2 regions of the Ramlibacter tataouinensis genome follow, and region 2 is predicted to be linked to the other one. Evidence: predicted binding sites of a transcription regulator. Region 2 holds the regulator's gene; the other holds the start of a gene.
What was found. Region 2 encodes NrdR, which represses ribonucleotide reductase genes. Its sites were predicted from a motif close to CACNANATNTNGTG; they were not measured.
Positions count from the first base shown of each region.

Region 1: UC35_RS08505 (ribonucleoside-diphosphate reductase subunit alpha) is a predicted target of NrdR. The motif match lies at 2,788-2,801, and genes of this name have one in related genera.

Region 1 is NZ_CP010951.1:1,768,128-1,776,858, forward strand. It holds gene UC35_RS08505 (ribonucleoside-diphosphate reductase subunit alpha) at 1-2,639, opposite strand, end outside; gene ampD (1,6-anhydro-N-acetylmuramyl-L-alanine amidase AmpD) at 2,968-3,540, opposite strand; gene UC35_RS08515 (sigma-54-dependent transcriptional regulator) at 3,533-4,942, opposite strand; gene UC35_RS08520 (two-component system sensor histidine kinase NtrB) at 4,942-6,648, opposite strand; gene UC35_RS08525 (PP0621 family protein) at 6,654-6,905, opposite strand; gene UC35_RS08530 (inner membrane protein YpjD) at 6,902-7,699, opposite strand; gene ffh (signal recognition particle protein) at 7,783-8,731, shown strand, end outside.
Region 2 is NZ_CP010951.1:369,702-378,432, reverse strand. It holds gene UC35_RS01830 (YeaH/YhbH family protein) at 1-1,139, shown strand, start outside; gene UC35_RS01825 (SpoVR family protein) at 1,183-2,718, shown strand; gene UC35_RS01820 (GYD domain-containing protein) at 2,740-3,033, opposite strand; gene UC35_RS01815 (S8 family peptidase) at 3,174-4,691, opposite strand; gene UC35_RS01810 (hypothetical protein) at 4,800-5,777, opposite strand; gene UC35_RS01805 (GspH/FimT family pseudopilin) at 5,929-6,513, shown strand; gene UC35_RS01800 (GspH/FimT family protein) at 6,537-7,067, shown strand; gene nrdR (transcriptional regulator NrdR) at 7,074-7,523, opposite strand; gene glyA (serine hydroxymethyltransferase) at 7,620-8,731, opposite strand, start outside.

The sequences.
Region 1 (8,731 bases), 1.4 Mb from region 2:
TTCAGGCCGCGCAGCCAGGCCAGCTTGTAGGTCTCGTCCAGCTTCTTGCCCGAGGCGCCGGCCATGTAGATGTTGAGCGACTGCGCCTGGTCGATCCACTTCTGGCGACGTGCGGCGGCTTCCACCAGCCACTCGGGTTCGACCTCGAAGGCGGTGGAATAGAGCGCCTTGACGTCCTGCGGCACGCGGTCGATCGGCCGCAGCGAGCCGTCGAAGTGCTTCAGGTCCATGACCATCACGTCGTCCCACAGCCCCAGGCGCTTGAGGTCGCGCACCAGGTAATGGTTGACCACGGTGAACTCGCCCGACAGGTTGGACTTGACCGAGAGGTTGCCGAAGCACGGCTCGATCGAGGCGTCCACGCCGATGATGTTGGAGATGGTGGCGGTCGGCGCGATGGCGACGCAGTTGCTGTTGCGCATGCCGTCGCGGGCGATCTTCTGGCGCAGCGCGTCCCAGTCCAGCGTGGCCGAGCGGTCCACTTCGACATAGCCGCCGCGCTCGCGCGCCAGCAGCTCAAGGGTGTCCAGCGGCAGCACGCCCTGGTCCCACAGCGAGCCGCGGTAGCTGGAATAGCGGCCGCGCTCGCGGGCCAGCTCGGTCGAGGCCCAGTAGGCGTGGTAGCAAACCGCCTCCATCGACTGGTCCGCGAATTCCACCGCCTGCTGCGAGGCGTAGGGGATGCGCAGCTCGTACAACGCGTCCTGGAAGCCCATGACGCCCAGCCCGACCGGGCGGTGCTTCATGTTGGAGTCGCGCGCCTTCTTGACCGCGTAGTAGTTGATGTCGATCACGTTGTCGAGCATCCGCATCGCCGTGGCGATGGTCTTCTTCAGCTTGTCGTGGTCGATGCCGCCGTCTTTCAGGTGCTGCAGCAGGTTGACCGAGCCGAGGTTGCAGACCGCCGTTTCGGTGTCGCTGGTGTTGAGCGTGATCTCGGTGCACAGGTTGGACGAGTGCACCACGCCGGCGTGCTGCTGCGGCGAGCGCACGTTGCAGGCGTCCTTGAAGGTGATCCAGGGATGGCCGGTCTCGAACAGCATCGACAGCATCTTGCGCCACATGTCGGTGGCCGGCAGGGTGCGGCTGGGCTTGATCTCGCCGCGCCGGGCCTTTTCCTCGTAGGCGACGTAGGCCTTCTCGAATTCGGCGCCGAACTTGTCGTGCAGGTCGGGCACCGAGGACGGCGAGAACAGCGTCCACTCGCCCTTTTCCATCACGCGGCGCATGAACAGGTCCGGGATCCAGTTGGCCGTGTTCATGTCGTGGGTGCGGCGGCGGTCGTCGCCGGTGTTCTTGCGCAGCTCGAGGAATTCCTCGATGTCCAGGTGCCAGCTTTCCAGGTAGGTGCAGACCGCGCCCTTGCGCTTGCCGCCTTGGTTGACCGCCACCGCGGTGTCGTTGACCACCTTCAGGAACGGCACCACGCCCTGCGATTCGCCGTTGGTGCCCTTGATGTGCGAGCCCAGCGCGCGCACGCGCGTCCAGTCGTTGCCCAGGCCGCCGGCAAATTTGGACAGCAGCGCGTTCTCCTTGATCGACTCGTAGATGCCGTCCAGGTCGTCCGGCACCGTGGTCAGGTAGCACGAGGACAGCTGCGAGCGCAGCGTGCCGCTGTTGAACAGGGTCGGGGTCGAGGACATGAAGTCGAAGCTCGACAGCACCTCGTAGAACTCGATGGCGCGCGTCTCGCGGTCGATCTCGTTCAGCGCCAGGCCCATGGCCACGCGCATGAAGAAGGCCTGCGGCAGCTCGATGCGGGTCTTGCGCACGTGCAGGAAGTAGCGGTCGTACAGCGTCTGCAGGCCGAGGTAGTCGAACTTCTGGTCGCGCTCGGCCTTCAGCGCCGCGCCCAGCTTGGCGAGGTCGTAGTTCAGCAGCTCGGGGCTGAGCAGCTCGGCTTCCACGCCCTTGCGGATGAAGCCGGGGAAGTACTCGGCGTAGCCGGCGGCGGCGTCGGCCGGCGCGATCTCGCGGCCCAGCACTTCCTTGAAGATGGTGTGCAGCAGCAGACGGGCGGTGGCGTAGGTGTAGTCGGGATCCTTTTCGATCAGCGTGCGCGCGGCCAGGATCGAGGCCTTGTAGACTTCGTCGATCGGCACGCCGTCGTACAGGTTGCGCATGGTTTCGGCCACGATCGGATCGGCCTTGACATCGGCCGACAGGCCGGCGCAAGCCGACTCGATCAGGGCCTTCAGCGCGTTCAGGTCCAGCGGCACGCGCCGGCCGCCGTCGAGCACCTGCAGTTGCGGCGCCTGGGGTTCTTCGCGGACCTGCTTGGCGGCGCGCTCCTGCGTGCGGCGCTCGCGGTACAGCACGTAGGCGCGGGCGATCTCGTGGTGGCCGCCGCGCATCAGGCCGAGCTCGACCTGGTCCTGCACGTCTTCGATGTGGAAGGTGCCGCCGCCCGGGCGCGAGCGCACCAGCGCGCGGATCACGGCCTGCGTGAGCTGGTCCACCACCTCGCGCACGCTGGCCGAGGCGGCTCCCTGGGTGCCGTGCACCGCCAGGAAGGCTTTCATCATCGCGATCGCGATCTTGTTGGGCTCGAACGGAACCACCGCGCCGTTGCGGCGGATGATCTGGTAGTGCGCCAGGGGGGTGGCCGCGGTTTGCGCCGGCTGCGGGGCACTGAACATGGCGTTGTTGCTGACGCTGGTTTCGGTCGTGCTCAGGACGGATTGCATGCTGCTGGTTTCCTCGGCTGTAGTCTTTATTTGGGACGCGAAGTGTACCGCCGTGCGGCTCAGTCAGGCACTATATATGGGGTCTGTACGGAGTCAAGCTCACTACATCTAGTGGTTTTGCTAGGTTGTCGATATTTTGTGGACAGGCTGTTGAAGAGCCTCTCCGGCTGAGTTCGCACAGCCGCGCCAATGCTCGATTGCGCATCCACAAGGTGCTTGGCAGCTCTGCCTCTGCATTGCCGCGCGCAGCGGCTGCGGCACCGTAACAGTTTGTTGCCTATCAGGCGGCGAACTGCTCGCCCGGCCAGCCGAGCGAGCGGCGCAACTCGGCCCAGTCGAAGCCGGGGCCGGGGTCGCACTTGCGCCCGGGCGCGATGTGCTCGTGGCCGGCCACGTGCGCGATCGGGTAGCGCTGCGCCAGGGCGGCGCACAGCTGCGCCAGCGTCTCGTACTGGGGCGGCTCGAAGCTGGCGCCTTCCAGGCCCTCCAGCTCGATGCCGATGGAATCGTCGTTGCAGTTGGCGCGGCCGCGCCAGCTGGAGGCGCCGGCGTGCCAAGCGCGGTGGTCGCAGTCGACGAACTGCCAGAGCTGGCCGTCGCGCCGGATATAGAAGTGCGACGAGACCTCCAGCCCCTCGATGCTCTTGAAATAGGGATGGGCGTCCCAGTCGAGCGTGTTGGTGAACAGCTGCTGCACCGCGTCGCCGCCGTACTCGCCGGGAGGCAGGCTGATCGAGTGCAGCACGATCAGGTCGACCTGGGCGCCCGCCGGCCGCGGTCCGAAGTTCGCTGAATCCAGGCGCCGGGCGAAGCGGTACCAGCCCGCGTCCCACAGGGCGCCCGATTCAGGCATCGTCGCCTTCGTCGGCGCCGCCCGGCACGGGAATCTGCAGGCGCGCGATGCGATACCGGATCTGGCGCAGCGTCAGCCCCAGGCGTTGCGCGGCGGCGGTGCGGTTGAAGCCGCTGTCCTGCAGCGCCTTCACCAGGACGTCGCGCTCCTTCTGGTCGAGCCAGGCCTGCAGGTCGTTCGGCATCTCGGGCTCCGGCGCCAGCGCCGGAGCCGCTGCCGGCTCGAGGTCCAGATGCATTTCATGACCGTCCGACAGCGCGACGGCACGGTGCAGCAGGTTCTCCAGCTCGCGCACGTTGCCGCCGAGCGGATGGGCCCACAGCTGCGCCATCACCTCCGGCGTCAGCACCGGCGCCGGCACGCCGGTGTCCTGCGCGATGCGCGCCAGCAGCGCCTCGCACAGCCGCGGCAGGTCCTCGCGGCGCTCGCGCAGCGGCGGCACCACGATCTCGATGACATTGAGGCGGTAGTACAGGTCCTGGCGGAAGCGGGCGGCCTGGACGTCGGCCACCAGGTCCTTGTGCGTGGCGCTGACGATGCGCACGTCCACGGCGTCCTCTTGGGTGGAGCCGAGCGGCCGCACCTGGCGCTCCTGGATCGCGCGCAGCAGCTTGGACTGCATGGGCAGCGGCAGGTCGCCGATCTCGTCGAGGAACAGCGTGCCGCCGCGCGCCGCCTGGAAGTAGCCCTCGCGGTCGGCGGCCGAGCCGGTGTAGGAGCCCTTCTTGGCGCCGAAGAACTCGGCTTCGAGCAGGGCCTCCGGGATCGCGCTGCAGTTCACTGCCACGAAGGGCGCGTCGGCGCGGTGGCTGCAGGCGTGGATCGCCCGCGCCACCAGTTCCTTGCCGGTGCCGGACTCGCCGCGCACCAGCACCGGCGCCATGCTGCGCGCCACCTTGGCCACGCGCTCCTTGACGGCGCGCACGGCCTGGGACTCCCCCACCAGCCGCTGCAGGGCGGCATCGCCACCGGTCGGCCGCTCTGCCGGCGCGGCAGTGCGCGCCGCGACGCGGCCGCGCGCCGGCGTGACTTCCTGGATCGCCGATGCGACCACGTTGCGAAATTGCCGCAGGTCGACCGGCTTGGTGAGGTAGTCGAAGGCGCCGGCCTTGAGCGCCTCGACGGCGTTCTCGGCCGAACCGTAGGCGGTCATGACGATGCAGCGCTCGGGCCGCTGCTGCTGCGACATGCGCTGCAGCAGCTCCAGCCCCTGCCCGTCGGGCAGGCGCATGTCGGTGATCACAGCGTCGAAGCGCTTGGCCTCCAGCTGCTGCCAGGCCTCGGCCACGCTGCCGGCGGCGTCCACGCGGTAGCCCTCCCGCAGCAGCGTGAGCTCGTACAGCGTGCGCAGGTCGGGTTCGTCATCGACGACCAGTACCTGCGCGGTGGAAGTGGCGGACATTAGGCGTTTATTTTGTCAAAGGTTGTGTTGCCCGTCGCCCTCGCGTTCAGGGGTCCGAAGGTCACGACGAAGTCGTTCCCCTCGCGCTGGGTCCCCACCGTGCCTCCGATGCGGCGCTGGTAGGCCATGGTCGCACCGTGACGTTCGCACAGCTCGCGGCAGATGAACAGCCCCAGGCCGCTGGATCGGCTCTCCGAGGTGAAAAAAGGCTCGAAAAGGTGGCGCTGGACCGACGCTTCCATCGGTTCGCCGTCACTCCAGACGTGCAGATTCACCTGGTCGGCCGACTCGCGCGTGAGCACCCGGATCGAATCCGGGCGTTCGCCGCAGTAGCGCAACGCGTTGTCCAGCAGGTTGACCAGGACGCGCCGCAGGTGGTCGGGCTCGAAGCGCACCCGCACGCCCGGCGCGCCCAGCGACAGCTGCAGGCGCGGGCCGCTGCCGGTCTGCGCCGCCCAATCCTTGCAGGCCGCCGCCACCGAGGCATCGAGCGCCAGCGGCGGCGAGCCGCCGGCCGCAGCGCGCGCGCGCGAGACGTCCAGGATCTCCTCGACGATCTGCGCCAGCCGCTGCGCATTCTTGCGCACCAGCGCGCTGAGCTGGCGCAGGCCCGGCTCGCGCAGGTCTTCTTCCAGCAGCGCATTGGCCTGGGCGATGGCGGCCAGCGGGTTGCGGATCTCGTGCGCCACGGCCGCCGACATCCGGCCCATGGCCGCCAGCTTCTCGGTGCGCAGCCGCGCTTCCATCTCGCGCAGGTCGTGCAGGAACATGACGCACAGCCCCTCGCCGTAGCTTTCTTCCGTCAGGCGGGTGCGCACATGCATGCGCCGGCGGCCGGCGGCCGGCTCGTCCAGCGCCAGCTCGCGCAGCTGGGGACCGCGCAGCTCGAAGGTCTGCCGCGCCAGCTCGCGCAGGGGCTCCCAGCCGGCCTGCGCCGCCAGCGCGAAGGACGACTGACTGGCGACGTCGGCCAGGCCGAGCAGCATGCGGGCGGCCGGATTGGCCGCGTGCACGCGGCCGCTGGCGTCGACCACCAGCACGCCTTCGCTGAGCGCCTCGATCACCAGCTCGTTGACCTGCGCGTGGGTGCGCGCCGCCCGGCGCCCGCGAAGCGCCGCCTGCTCCTCGCGCGCCAGCCGCGCGGCCAGCTGGTTGACCAGGAAGGCCAGGGCGAAATAGCCGACACCGGTGAGCCCGGCCTGCAGGAAGCGCGAAGGCAGCTCGGTCGACTCCGGCGCCAGGTGCGGGATCTGGATCCAGACGTCGACCAGCAGCAGCAAGGCGACGCCGGCGGCGGTGGCCAGCGCCGCCACCGACGACCCCAGCACCGCCGACATCAGCACCGGCAGCGCGAACAGCGGCGAATAGTTGATGCTGGCGACCTGCAGGAACTGCAGGGTCGAGATCGCCAGCAGGTCCGCCCCGGCGGTCGGCAGCCACTGTCGATCGAAGGTTCGGCCGGGCGGCGCCGGCACGAAGAACACCCGCCCCGCCAGCGCCACCAGCAGGTAGCCCGCGCACAGCCCGATCAGCCAGCGGGTCACGCCCAGCGCCGGGGCCAGCGTGTGCAGGGCGCCGAGCAGCACGGTGAGGACCAGCGCGATGGTCGTGCGCGCGGTCATGAAGCCGCGCCACAGGCGGTCGAAGGCCGACCCGCGCGCCCGCTCTTCGGCGCCGTCGCGCGGGGCTTCGGTCAGCGGTGCCAAGGTATTCAGCCTTCGCCCCGCAGCCGGTGTTCGGCGCAGCAATAGAGCTGCCCGCCCGGTCCGGGCAATGCGTCGGCGCGCGGCAGGTGCACATGGCACACCGGGCATTCCACCATGTCCTGCGGCGCGGATGGCGCGGGCGGCGCGGCGCGCCGCGCCGCCTGCTCGCGCCCGGCTTCGTCCGGCCGGCGCGCGCCGCCGCGCAGGAACCAGATCACCACCAGCACCACGGCCAGCAGCAACAGGAACTTCATCATGCGGCGCGCCTCAGGATCACTTCGAGCACGAAACGCGAGCCGGCGTAGGCGAGCAACAGCAGCACCGAGCCGGTATAGAGCACCCGCACGGCCTTGCGTCCACGCCAGCCGAAGCGCAGCCGGCCCAGCAGCAGGAAGGCGAACACCGCCCAGGCCAGCAGCGAGAAGATGGTCTTGTGGTCCCAGCGCGCCGGCTGCCCGTACAGGTACTCGCTGAAAACGACGCCGGCCAGCAGCGTCGCCGACAGCAGCGCGAAGCCGGCGGTGGCGAACCGGAACGTCAGGCGCTCCAGCGTCAGCAGCGGAATGCCCGCGTGCGGGTCGGTGGCCTGGCGGATATCGCGCTCCGCCCGCGTCATCAGCCAGGCGTGCACCACGGCGGCGGCAATCAGGCCGTAGGAGGCGATGCCCAGCGCCCAGTGCAGAGGCAGCCAGGGCGAGGCGGTGGCGTGCAGGGTCGAGCCCGGAAACACCAGCGCCAGCAGCACCGCGGCGCTGCCCAGGCCGGCCAGCGCCCAGCGCGCCTGCAGGCGCGGAAACATCTGGCGCTCCACCGCGTAGACGGTCAGCACCAGCCAGGCGGTGACCGACAGGGCCGGGGCAAAGCCGAAGCGCGGCGGATCGCCCAGCAGGCCGGCGGCGATCGCCAACACGTGCAACAGCCAGGCCGCCAGCAGGGCCAGGCGCGCCCCGCGCTCGGACAGCCGCGCGGCCGCCGCAGCGGGCACCGCATAGGCCAAGGCCGCCGCCAGCGAAAGCACGACGTTCGCGGGGGAGGCACTGGATAGAATCATGGCTCACAGTTTAGGTGTTTCCGGCCACGCCGCACCCCGGCAAAGGCCCGGGTCTTCCGGCGCCCCACTCCCCTCCAACCCTCATGGCCACCTCCGCCCTCACCGAAAAACTCTCGCGACTGGCCAAGGAATTGCGCGGCCAGGCCCGCATCACCGAAGCCAACGTCCAGGACATGCTGCGCGAAGTGCGCCTGGCCCTGCTCGAGGCCGACGTCGCCCTGCCCGTGGTGCGCGACTTCATCGCGCGCGTCAAGGACAAGGCGATGGGCCAGGAGGTGCTGGGCTCGCTCTCGCCCGGACAGGCCCTGGTGGGCATCGTCAACCGCGAGCTCGCCGCCACCATGGGCGAAGGCGTGTCCGACATCAACTTGGCCGCGCAGCCGCCGGCGGTGATCCTGATGGCCGGCCTGCAGGGCGCGGGCAAGACCACCACCACGGCCAAGCTCGCCAAGTACCTGATCGAAAAGCGCAAGAAGAAGGTGCTGACGGTCTCGGGCGACGTCTACCGTCCGGCCGCCATCGAGCAGCTGAAAACGGTGACCGGGCAGGCCGGCGCCGAATGGTTCCCCAGCTCGCCCGAGCAGAAGCCGGTGGACATCGCCCGCGCCGCGGTCGATTTCGCGCGCAGGCAGTACTTCGACGTGCTGCTGGTCGACACCGCCGGCCGGCTGGCGGTGGACGAGGCCATGATGCGCGAGATCCGCGAGCTGCATGCCGCGCTCAACCCGGTCGAGACGCTGTTCGTGGTCGACGCCATGCAGGGCCAGGACGCGATCAACACCGCCAAGGCCTTCAAGGAGGCGCTGCCGCTGACCGGCATCATCCTGACCAAGATGGATGGCGACTCGCGCGGCGGCGCCGCGCTGTCGGTGCGCCAGGTCACCGGCGCGCCGATCAAGTTCGCCGGCGTGTCCGAGAAGATCGACGGCCTGGAGGTGTTCGACGCCGAGCGCCACGCCGGTCGCATCCTGGGCATGGGCGACATCGTGGCGCTGGTCGAGCAGGTCACCGCCGGCGTCGACGTGCAGGCGG
Region 2 (8,731 bases):
AACAGGGCACGGACATCACCTTGCCCCGCCGCGATGTATCGGAGCCCGTGTTCAACCATGGCTCCGGCGGCATCCGCGAGTCGGTGCATCCCGGCAACCGCGAATACGTCAAGGGTGACCACATCCCGCGGCCGCAGGGCGGCGGCGGCGGTGGTGGCCGCGGCGCCTCGCCCGACGGGCAGAGCGAAGACGACTTCGTCTTCCGCATCAGCCGCGAAGAGTTCATGAACTACTTCTTCGACGACCTGGCGCTGCCCCGGCTGATCCGCACCCAGTTGCTGGCCGATGCGCCGGAGTGGAAGACGCGCCGCGCGGGTTTCGTCTCGGAAGGCAATCCCACCAGCCTGCACGTGGTCCGCTCGATGCGCGTGGCGCTCGGGCGCCGCATCGCGATGGGCAGCGATGCCCGCGCGGAACTGCGCAAGGCCGAAGAACACCTGGCCTTCCTGCAAGGCCGGCCGGAGACGCCTTCGTCCGAGATCGACGCCATCAAGGCCGAGATCGAACAGCTGCGCGCCCGGCTGGCGCGGGTTCCCTTCCTGGACCCGTTTGACCTGCGCTTCCGCCACCGCGTGCGCGAACCGCTGCCCACCAGCAAGGCCGTGATGTTCTGCCTGATGGACGTGTCCGGCTCGATGGACGAGGCGCGCAAGGACCTGGCCAAGCGCTTTTTCATCCTGCTGTATCTATTCCTCACGCGGCACTACGAGCGCACCGACGTCATCTTCATCCGCCACCACACGCAGGCCGCCGAAGTGACGGAGGACGAGTTCTTCCACGCCACCGAAAGCGGCGGCACCGTGGTGTCCAGCGCGCTGGTCCTGATGAACGAGATCATCCGCGAGCGCTACATGGGCAGCGAATGGAACATCTACGGCGCGCAGGCCTCCGACGGCGACAACTGGCAGCAGGATTCGTCCAAGTGCCGCGACCTGCTGGACGGCAAGCTGCTGCCGCTGTGCCGCTACTTCGCGTACGTGCAGGTGGCCGACGAGGACCAGAACCTGTGGGAGGAATACATGCGGGTGCGCGATGCCAACACGAACTTCGCCATGCAGAAGATCGTCACGCCCGCGCAAATCTTCCCGGTGTTCCGCGACCTGTTCAAGAAGAGCCCGGCGGGGGCGGGCGCGGCATGAGCCGTCCTCATGGCACCGCAGCCCGCAGGGCGGAGGTTCTCAGATGAATGGCGACGACGTCCCGGTCAGGGCCAAGCGCCTGCCCAGTCCCTCGGACTGGACCTTCGAGCTGATCGAGGAATATTTCGAGGCGATCAAGAACACTGCCCACAAGTACGGGCTGGACACCTACCCGGTGCAGCTGGAGCTGATTTCCGCGGAGCAGATGCTGGATGCCTATGCCTCCGTCGGCATGCCGGTGAACTACCGCCATTGGTCGTTCGGCAAGCAATTCATCTCCAGCGAGAAGAGCTACCGTCGCGGCCACATGGGGCTGGCCTACGAGATCGTGATCAATTCCGATCCCTGCATCGCCTACCTGATGGAGGAGAACACCATGCCGATGCAGGCGCTGGTCATGGCGCACGCCTGCTTCGGCCACAACTCCTTTTTCAAGGGGAACTACCTGTTCCGGATGTGGACGGACGCCAGTTCCATCATCGACTACCTGGTGTATGCCAAGTCGTACATCGCCGAATGCGAGGAGCGCCACGGGCTGGATGCGGTCGAGGAGGTGCTGGACGCCTGCCACGCGCTCATGAACTACGGCGTGGACCGCTACCGCCGGCCGCAGAAGATCTCCATGATGGAGGAGCAGACGCGCCGCAAGGAGCGCGAGGCCTACCTGCAGCAGCAGGTGAACGACATGTGGCGCACGTTGCCGAAGTCGGCAGGCAAGCAGTCCAAGAAGGAGCATCGGCGATTCCCCGAGGAGCCGCAGGAGAACATTCTGTACTTCATCGAGAAGAATGCGCCCTTGCTGGACCCATGGCAGCGCGAGATCGTGCGCATCGTGCGCAAGATCGCGCAGTACTTCTATCCCCAGCGCCAGACGCAGGTGATGAACGAGGGCTGGGCGACCTTCTGGCACTACACCCTGCTCAACGACATGTACGACCAGGGCCTCCTGACCGAGGGCTACATGATGGAGATCCTGAGCTCGCACACCAACGTGGTGTTCCAGCCTCCGGTCGGCCATCCGGCGTACGGCGGCATCAATCCGTATGCGCTGGGCTTCAACATGTTCAGCGACATCCGGCGCATGTGCGAGAACCCGACGGAGGAGGACCGGCAGTGGTTCCCCGAAGTGGCCGGTTCGGACTGGCGAAAGACGCTGGACTACGCCATGCGGCACTTCAAGGACGAGAGTTTCATCGGGCAGTACCTCTCGCCGAACCTGATGCGCGAACTGCGCCTGTTCGCGGTGGTCGATGACGCCACCCAGAAGGAACTGGAGGTCTCGGCCATCCACGACGAGTTCGGCTACCGCCGGGTGCGCGAGTCACTGTCGCGCCAGCATGACCTCAACTGGCGCGAGCCGAACATCCAGGTCTGGAACGTCAACCTGCGCGGCGACCGTTCACTGACCTTGCGCCACACGCGCCACAACGACCGCCCGCTGGACAACAGCGCGGAGGAGGTCGTCAAGCACGTGGCGCGGCTGTGGGGCTTCCGGGTGCGGCTCGAAAGCGTCGACAGCCACGACCGCGTGCTGCAGCACTGGGAAGTGACGCCAGCGCCGCATCACAACAACAGCTAGATCGGCCAGATCCTCTTGTAACTAGGGCAGCTTCGCCAGCACCTGCTTCATCTCGTCGCGGGTGATCGCGCGCAGGGTCTGGAACTGCACATTGCCTTGGGCGGCGGTCGCCAGGCTGAAAGCGTTGGCTGATGTGTCGTCCTTGGCCTCCAGCAGGATGACGATGTCGTATTGACCTTGCACCCAGTAGATGTCCTTGATCGTCGCCCCGAAGGCCTCGGCGGCCTTGCGCGCCGCGTCGGCGCGGTCGACCGTGCCCTTGATGTTGCGAAGGCCCTGCTCGGTGAACTTCGCCAGCGCGATGAATGTTGGCATGTTGGTCTCCAGGTCTGAGGACAGGAAACGCCGCGGGCGCGGCGATGCCGAAAACTTTAGACCACGCGCACCGAGTTGCAAGCTCAGCAGGCAGCTGATTCTGGGCTGCGCGCGCCGAGAGATGAACCGCGCGCGGCAGCTCAGCGCCTGATCACCAGTTGCGAAGCGCTGTTCTGGGTGCTGTCGTAGGCCATGCCGGGCCCCGCCACGTTCCCGACAGTGAAGACCGTCGACAGGATGCCGGCCATCCACGGGCTCAGGAGCGTGCAGCTGCCGTTGCTCGCCGTGGTGCAGGAAGCGGAACCGCCGGGCGCGAAGCTGCCCGTGACCACAGCGCCGGCCACGCCGGTGCCGGTGTTGACGTTGCGCACCGTGGCCGTCACCTGGGCGCGCCAGGCGGAGCCGGCCTTGATGGATTGCCCGGCGAGCGAGCGCACCGCGACGGCGGCCACCGGCGGCTCGGTGGGGATGCCGGTCGCCATCGAATACAGCAAGCGGTTGGGCGAGCCCGTGTTGAGTGAGGTCAGCCGGCCGGCAGTCGCGTTGACGGCGATGAATTCGCCGACGGCGGCCGGGCTCGCCGACGGGTTGGCCGCCAGCGCAAGCGCCGCGACCCCGGTGACATGCGGCGTGGCCATCGAGGTGCCGCTGATGGTGTTGGTCGCGTTGCCGGCGGTGTTCCAGGCCGAGGTGATGTTCACGCCGGGTGCGAACACGTCCACGCAGCTGCCGTAGTTGGAAAACGACGCGCGCGCGTCCGCATCGGTCGTCGCGCCCACGGTGATGGCGGTCGGCTCGCTCGCCGGCGAGCTGTTGCAGGCGTTGGCGTTCTCGTTGCCGGCGGCCACCACCATGGTCACGCCCTTGGCGACCGCATTGGCCACCGCCGCGTTCACCGCTGCCGAGTTGGCGCCGCCAAGTGACATGTTGGCGACCGCCGGCCGGAGCGTGCTCTTGGCCACCCAGTCGATGCCGGCGATGACGCCGCTCCAGGTACCCGAACCCTGGCAGTTGAGCACCCGTACCGGAATGAGCGACACCTGCTTGGCCACGCCCCAGGTCGTCCCGCCCACCGTGCCGGCCACGTGCGTGCCGTGGCCGTTGCAGTCGTTGGTGCCGTTGGCGTCGGAAACGGAACTGAAACCGGGCAGCAGGCGCCCGGTGAATTCCACGTGGTCCGGGCGGATGCCGGTGTCGATGATGAAGGCGTTGACGCCCGCGCCCGTCCGGCTGTAGTGGTAGACCGTGTCCAGCGGCCGGTCGGCCTGGTCGATCCGGTCCAGCCCCCAGGTGGCAGCGTTCTGCGAACCGGACAGCGACACCGTCTGGTCCTGTTCGATGAAGGCGACCCGGGGATCGTGGCGCAGTTTCTCGACGGCGTTGTCCGACAGCGTGGCTGCAAAGCCCTTGAGCACCGACGAATAGCTGTGATGGCGACGGCCGCCATGGGCGCGAACGGTGCGGTCGGATTCGTCGTCCGGATCCGCCACCGTGTTGTTGAACACCACGATGTATTGCCCGGCGATCGGCTTCGAAGGCCCGAAGCGATGCCCGCTGCGGTTCTCCGGCGGTCCCGGCTGCGCGCTGGCGGTTGCGGCACTCAGCGCCAGGGCGGCGCCGAGCAGCGCGAGGAGGAGACGGGCCTTCGGTTGGGTCATGGTCGATCTCTCAGCGGTGAGCCGGCGCAGATTGCGCCAAAAGTTCACGCTGGAGTATAGGCTTCTTACCGCCGAGCCAAGGCGGTTAAGCCATTGGTGTGACAATTGTCACGAAGTACGGATGACCGAGATGTGTTCGGTGCCGCTTTCGGGCAGCCAGACCTCGCCGGGACGGCCCAGGATCTGCCGCACGTTGATGGCTTCGCGCGGGAAGGCAAAGCGCTCGAACTTCTCGCTGCGCGGGTCGAAGGAGAAGACCGCATTGCCGCCGAAATCGCTGACCCAGACGATGTCGTGCTCGTCGACGTAAACGGCATAGGCCTGCGGGCTGCTGCCCGGCAGTTTCCACTGCCGCCAGCTGCGGGCCCGGGGATCGTGCACCGCCAGCTGGCCGCTGTTCCATTCGCTGACCCAGATGCGGCCATGGCTGTCGCTCCAGACCCGCCGCGCGCCCTGGTTGCGGGTCGGCGGCTCGACGACCGTGGAGTCGCCGGTCTTGCGGTCCACCCGCGCGATGAACGATCCCGCCAATGAACACCACCACACGTCACCGGCAGGGGTGGCGCAGATGCCGTAGGGCCCACGGCCGCGGGGGGCCTGCTTGACGCTCACCTCGCCCGTCTTCGGGGTCACCTTGCCCAGAAAGCCGCCCTGGCCCGTGAACCAGAGGTCGCCGTCGCCGTCGAAGGCGCAGGTGTTGAGGTTCGCGTAAGGCGTGCCTGCGGGCAGCGGGAAGGTCTGCACCTTGCGGTCGGGCCAGCCGACCCTGGCGATCGCGTTCTGTCCGCTGTCGGTGATCCAGGCCGCCTTGTCGGGACCCTGGATCACGCCATGCGGCGACGAACCCGATCCGAGGGCCACCAGCTCGGTGCGACCGCTCTTCGGCTCGAACCAGCCGAGATGCCCGCTGGCCTGCGCCGTGAACCACACACCGCCGTCCGGCGCCGGCGCGACGTCGTGGATGCCGGTGCGCCGTGGTGCCTGCAGCGGCCAGGACTGGGTCCTGGGCTGCGCCTGCAGCAGGCGATGGGGCGCGGCCGCGGCCGCGGCGGTGGCGACAAGAAGGACTCGGCGGGCGACGGGCATGGGCTTGAAAGCGGTGCGCTGGTGATCTTAGTCACTCGCGGGATGTGCATGCGAATTTCGTCGCACAAACCGCCGGGTCAATTTCGCTGTTGAGCTGAGCTCATGCGCAATAAGGTTGCGCCGTCCCCAACCCGTCCTTCCTCCGAGCGCCATGAGAACCTCTTCGCAGATCCCGAGCCGCAGCCACTCCAGGCCTGGCACATCGCGTGGCTTCACGCTGGTCGAACTGATGGCCGTCGTCGCCGTTGCCGCGGTGCTCGCGGGTGCAGCCGTGCCGTCCATGACCGGCTTGATGCGCTGGTCCCGGCTTACTTCGGCCTCCCAAGACCTTTTCGCCGGCTTCACGATGGCACGCAGCGAAGCCATCAAGCGCAACAGCCGGGTGGCCGTGTGCAAGTCGGCCAATGGGGTGTCATGCGCGGCCTCGGGCGGCTGGGAGCAGGGCTGGATCGTGTTCCACGACGCCAACAACAACGGCATGCGAGAGGCCGGTGAGCCGGTCGTCACGCGCGCCCAGGCCTTTCCGGGTGAGCTGCGCGTGAGCGGGAACCTGAATGTCCAGCGCTACGTTTCCTATGCCCCTAACGGCGCCGCCCGGCTGGCCAGCGGCGCCTTCCAGGCCGGCACTATCACCGTGTGCAACGCGTCGGCGGGCGCCACCGATGCGCGCCAGATCGTGCTGAGCTCCTCCGGCCGTCCGCGCGTGCTCAAGACCCGGCTTGCGAACTGCGCCTGAACCCGATCACGAAGGAATCCCCCATGAAGATCAAGCCCGCTCTCCTGGTCCTGTCGTGTGCCGCAGCCTTCACCGCTTTCGCTTCGGCCACGCCGCCCCCCGCCGCTGCCATGCTCGAGGCCATGAAGGTCTCGGCCGCATCCCACAGCTTCGCCTCGGACTTGCAGTTCGCCCACGGCGAGGCGATGCGGCGCAACAGCCCGGTGGTGTTGTGCAAGTCCGTCGATGGCGCATCGTGCGCGAACGCCGGCGCCTGGTCGCAAGGCTGGATAGTGTTCGAGGATGCCAACGGCAACGGCCTGCGCGACGGCCTGGAGGAGTTGATCGTGCGCGTGCCGGCCTTCTCCAGGAGCCTGCGGTTCGCCGGCAGCATGAATGCGGTGCGCGCCATTTCCTTCGGCGCCGGTGGCGGGGTTCAGCTGGCGGGCGCCCGGGCGGCCGAGGCCACCCTGACGATCTGCAGCGATGCGGCGGGGCCGGTGCACGGGCGGCAGCTGACGCTGGCGTCGCGAGGCGCGCTGCGGCTGGAGCAGGGCAGCGCCGGTTGTACCTGAAGCGCTTTAACGGCGGACTTCGTCCACCAGCGTCTTGAACTCGTCGACGTCCTCGAAGCTGCGATAGACGCTGGCAAAGCGCACGTAGGCCACCTTGTCGAGCTTCCGGAGTTCACGCATCACGAGTTCGCCGATGCGGTTGGAGGGAAGCTCGCGCACGCCGAGGTTCAGCAGTTTTTCCTCGATGCGTTCGACCGCGCCGTCGATCTGCTCGGTGCTCACCGGGCGCTTGCGCAGCGCCAGGTTCATGGAGGCGCGCAGCTTCTCACGCTCGTAGTCGATGCGCCGGCCGTCCTTCTTGACCACCGCCGGAAAGCTGACGTCGGGCCGCTCGTAGGTGGTGAAGCGCTTTTCGCAGGCGGCGCACTGCCGCCGGCGGCGCACCCGGTCCCCGTCCTCGGCCACGCGCGTTTCCACCACCTGGGTGTCGTTGTGGCCGCAGAAGGGGCATTTCATGTCGTCAGGCCCGAACGCGCGCCGGACCGCTCCAGGCGCGCGAGCGCCCCCTCGGGGGGCAGAGAGGACACGAAGTGCCGAACGTAGGGGCCGACATCATTTATAGACGGGGAACTCGCGCGTCAGCGCGTTGACCTTCTCGCGCACCTTCGCGATGTTCGCCGGGTCGCGCGGGTTGTCGAGCACGTCGGCGACCAGGTTGGCCGTCATGCGCGCTTCGTTCTCCTTGAAGCCGCGCGTGGTCATCGCCGGCGTGCCGACGCGCACGCCGCTGGTGACCATCGGCTTTTCCGGGTCGTTCGGGATCGCGTTCTTGTTGATGGTCATGTGGGCGTCGCCCAGCACCGCTTCGGCTTCCTTGCCGGTGATGCCCTTGGCGCGCAGGTCCACCAGCATCACGTGGCTTTCGGTGCGGCCGCTCACGATGCGCAGGCCCCGCTCGACCAGCGTCTGCGCCACCACCTGCGCGTTCTTCACGACCTGCTGCTGGTAGGTCTTGAACTCGGGGGCGAGCGCTTCCTTGAACGCCACCGCCTTGGCCGCGATCACGTGCATCAGCGGGCCGCCCTGCAGGCCCGGGAACACGGCGCTGTTGATCGCCTTTTCATGCTCCGGCTTCATCAGGATGAAGCCGCCGCGCGGGCCGCGCAGGCTCTTGTGGGTGGTGGAGGTGACGACGTCGGCGTGCGGCACCGGGTTGGGGTAGACGCCGGCGGCGATCAGGCCGGCGTAGTGGGCCATGTCCACCATGAAGATCGCGCCGATGTCCCGGGCCACCTTGGCGAAACGCTCGAAGTCGATGCGCAGGGCATAGGCGGAGGCGCCGGCCACGATCAGCTTGGGCCGGTGCTCGTGGGCTTTGCGCTCCATGGCGTCGTAGTCGATCGCCTCGTCCTTGTCCAGGCCGTAGCTCACCACGTTGAACCACTTGCCGCTCATGTTCAGCGGCATGCCATGGGTCAGGTGGCCGCCTTCGGCCAGGCTCATGCCCATGATGGTGTCGCCGGGCTTGAGGAAGGCCAGGAAAACGGCTTCGTTGGCCTGCGCGCCGGAGTGCGGTTGCACGTTGGCCGCTTCGGCGCCGAACAGCTGCTTGATGCGCGCCAGCGCGAGCTGCTCGGCCACGTCCACGTTCTCGCAGCCGCCGTAGTAGCGCTTGCCCGGATAGCCTTCGGCGTATTTGTTCGTGAGCTGCGTGCCCTGCGCGG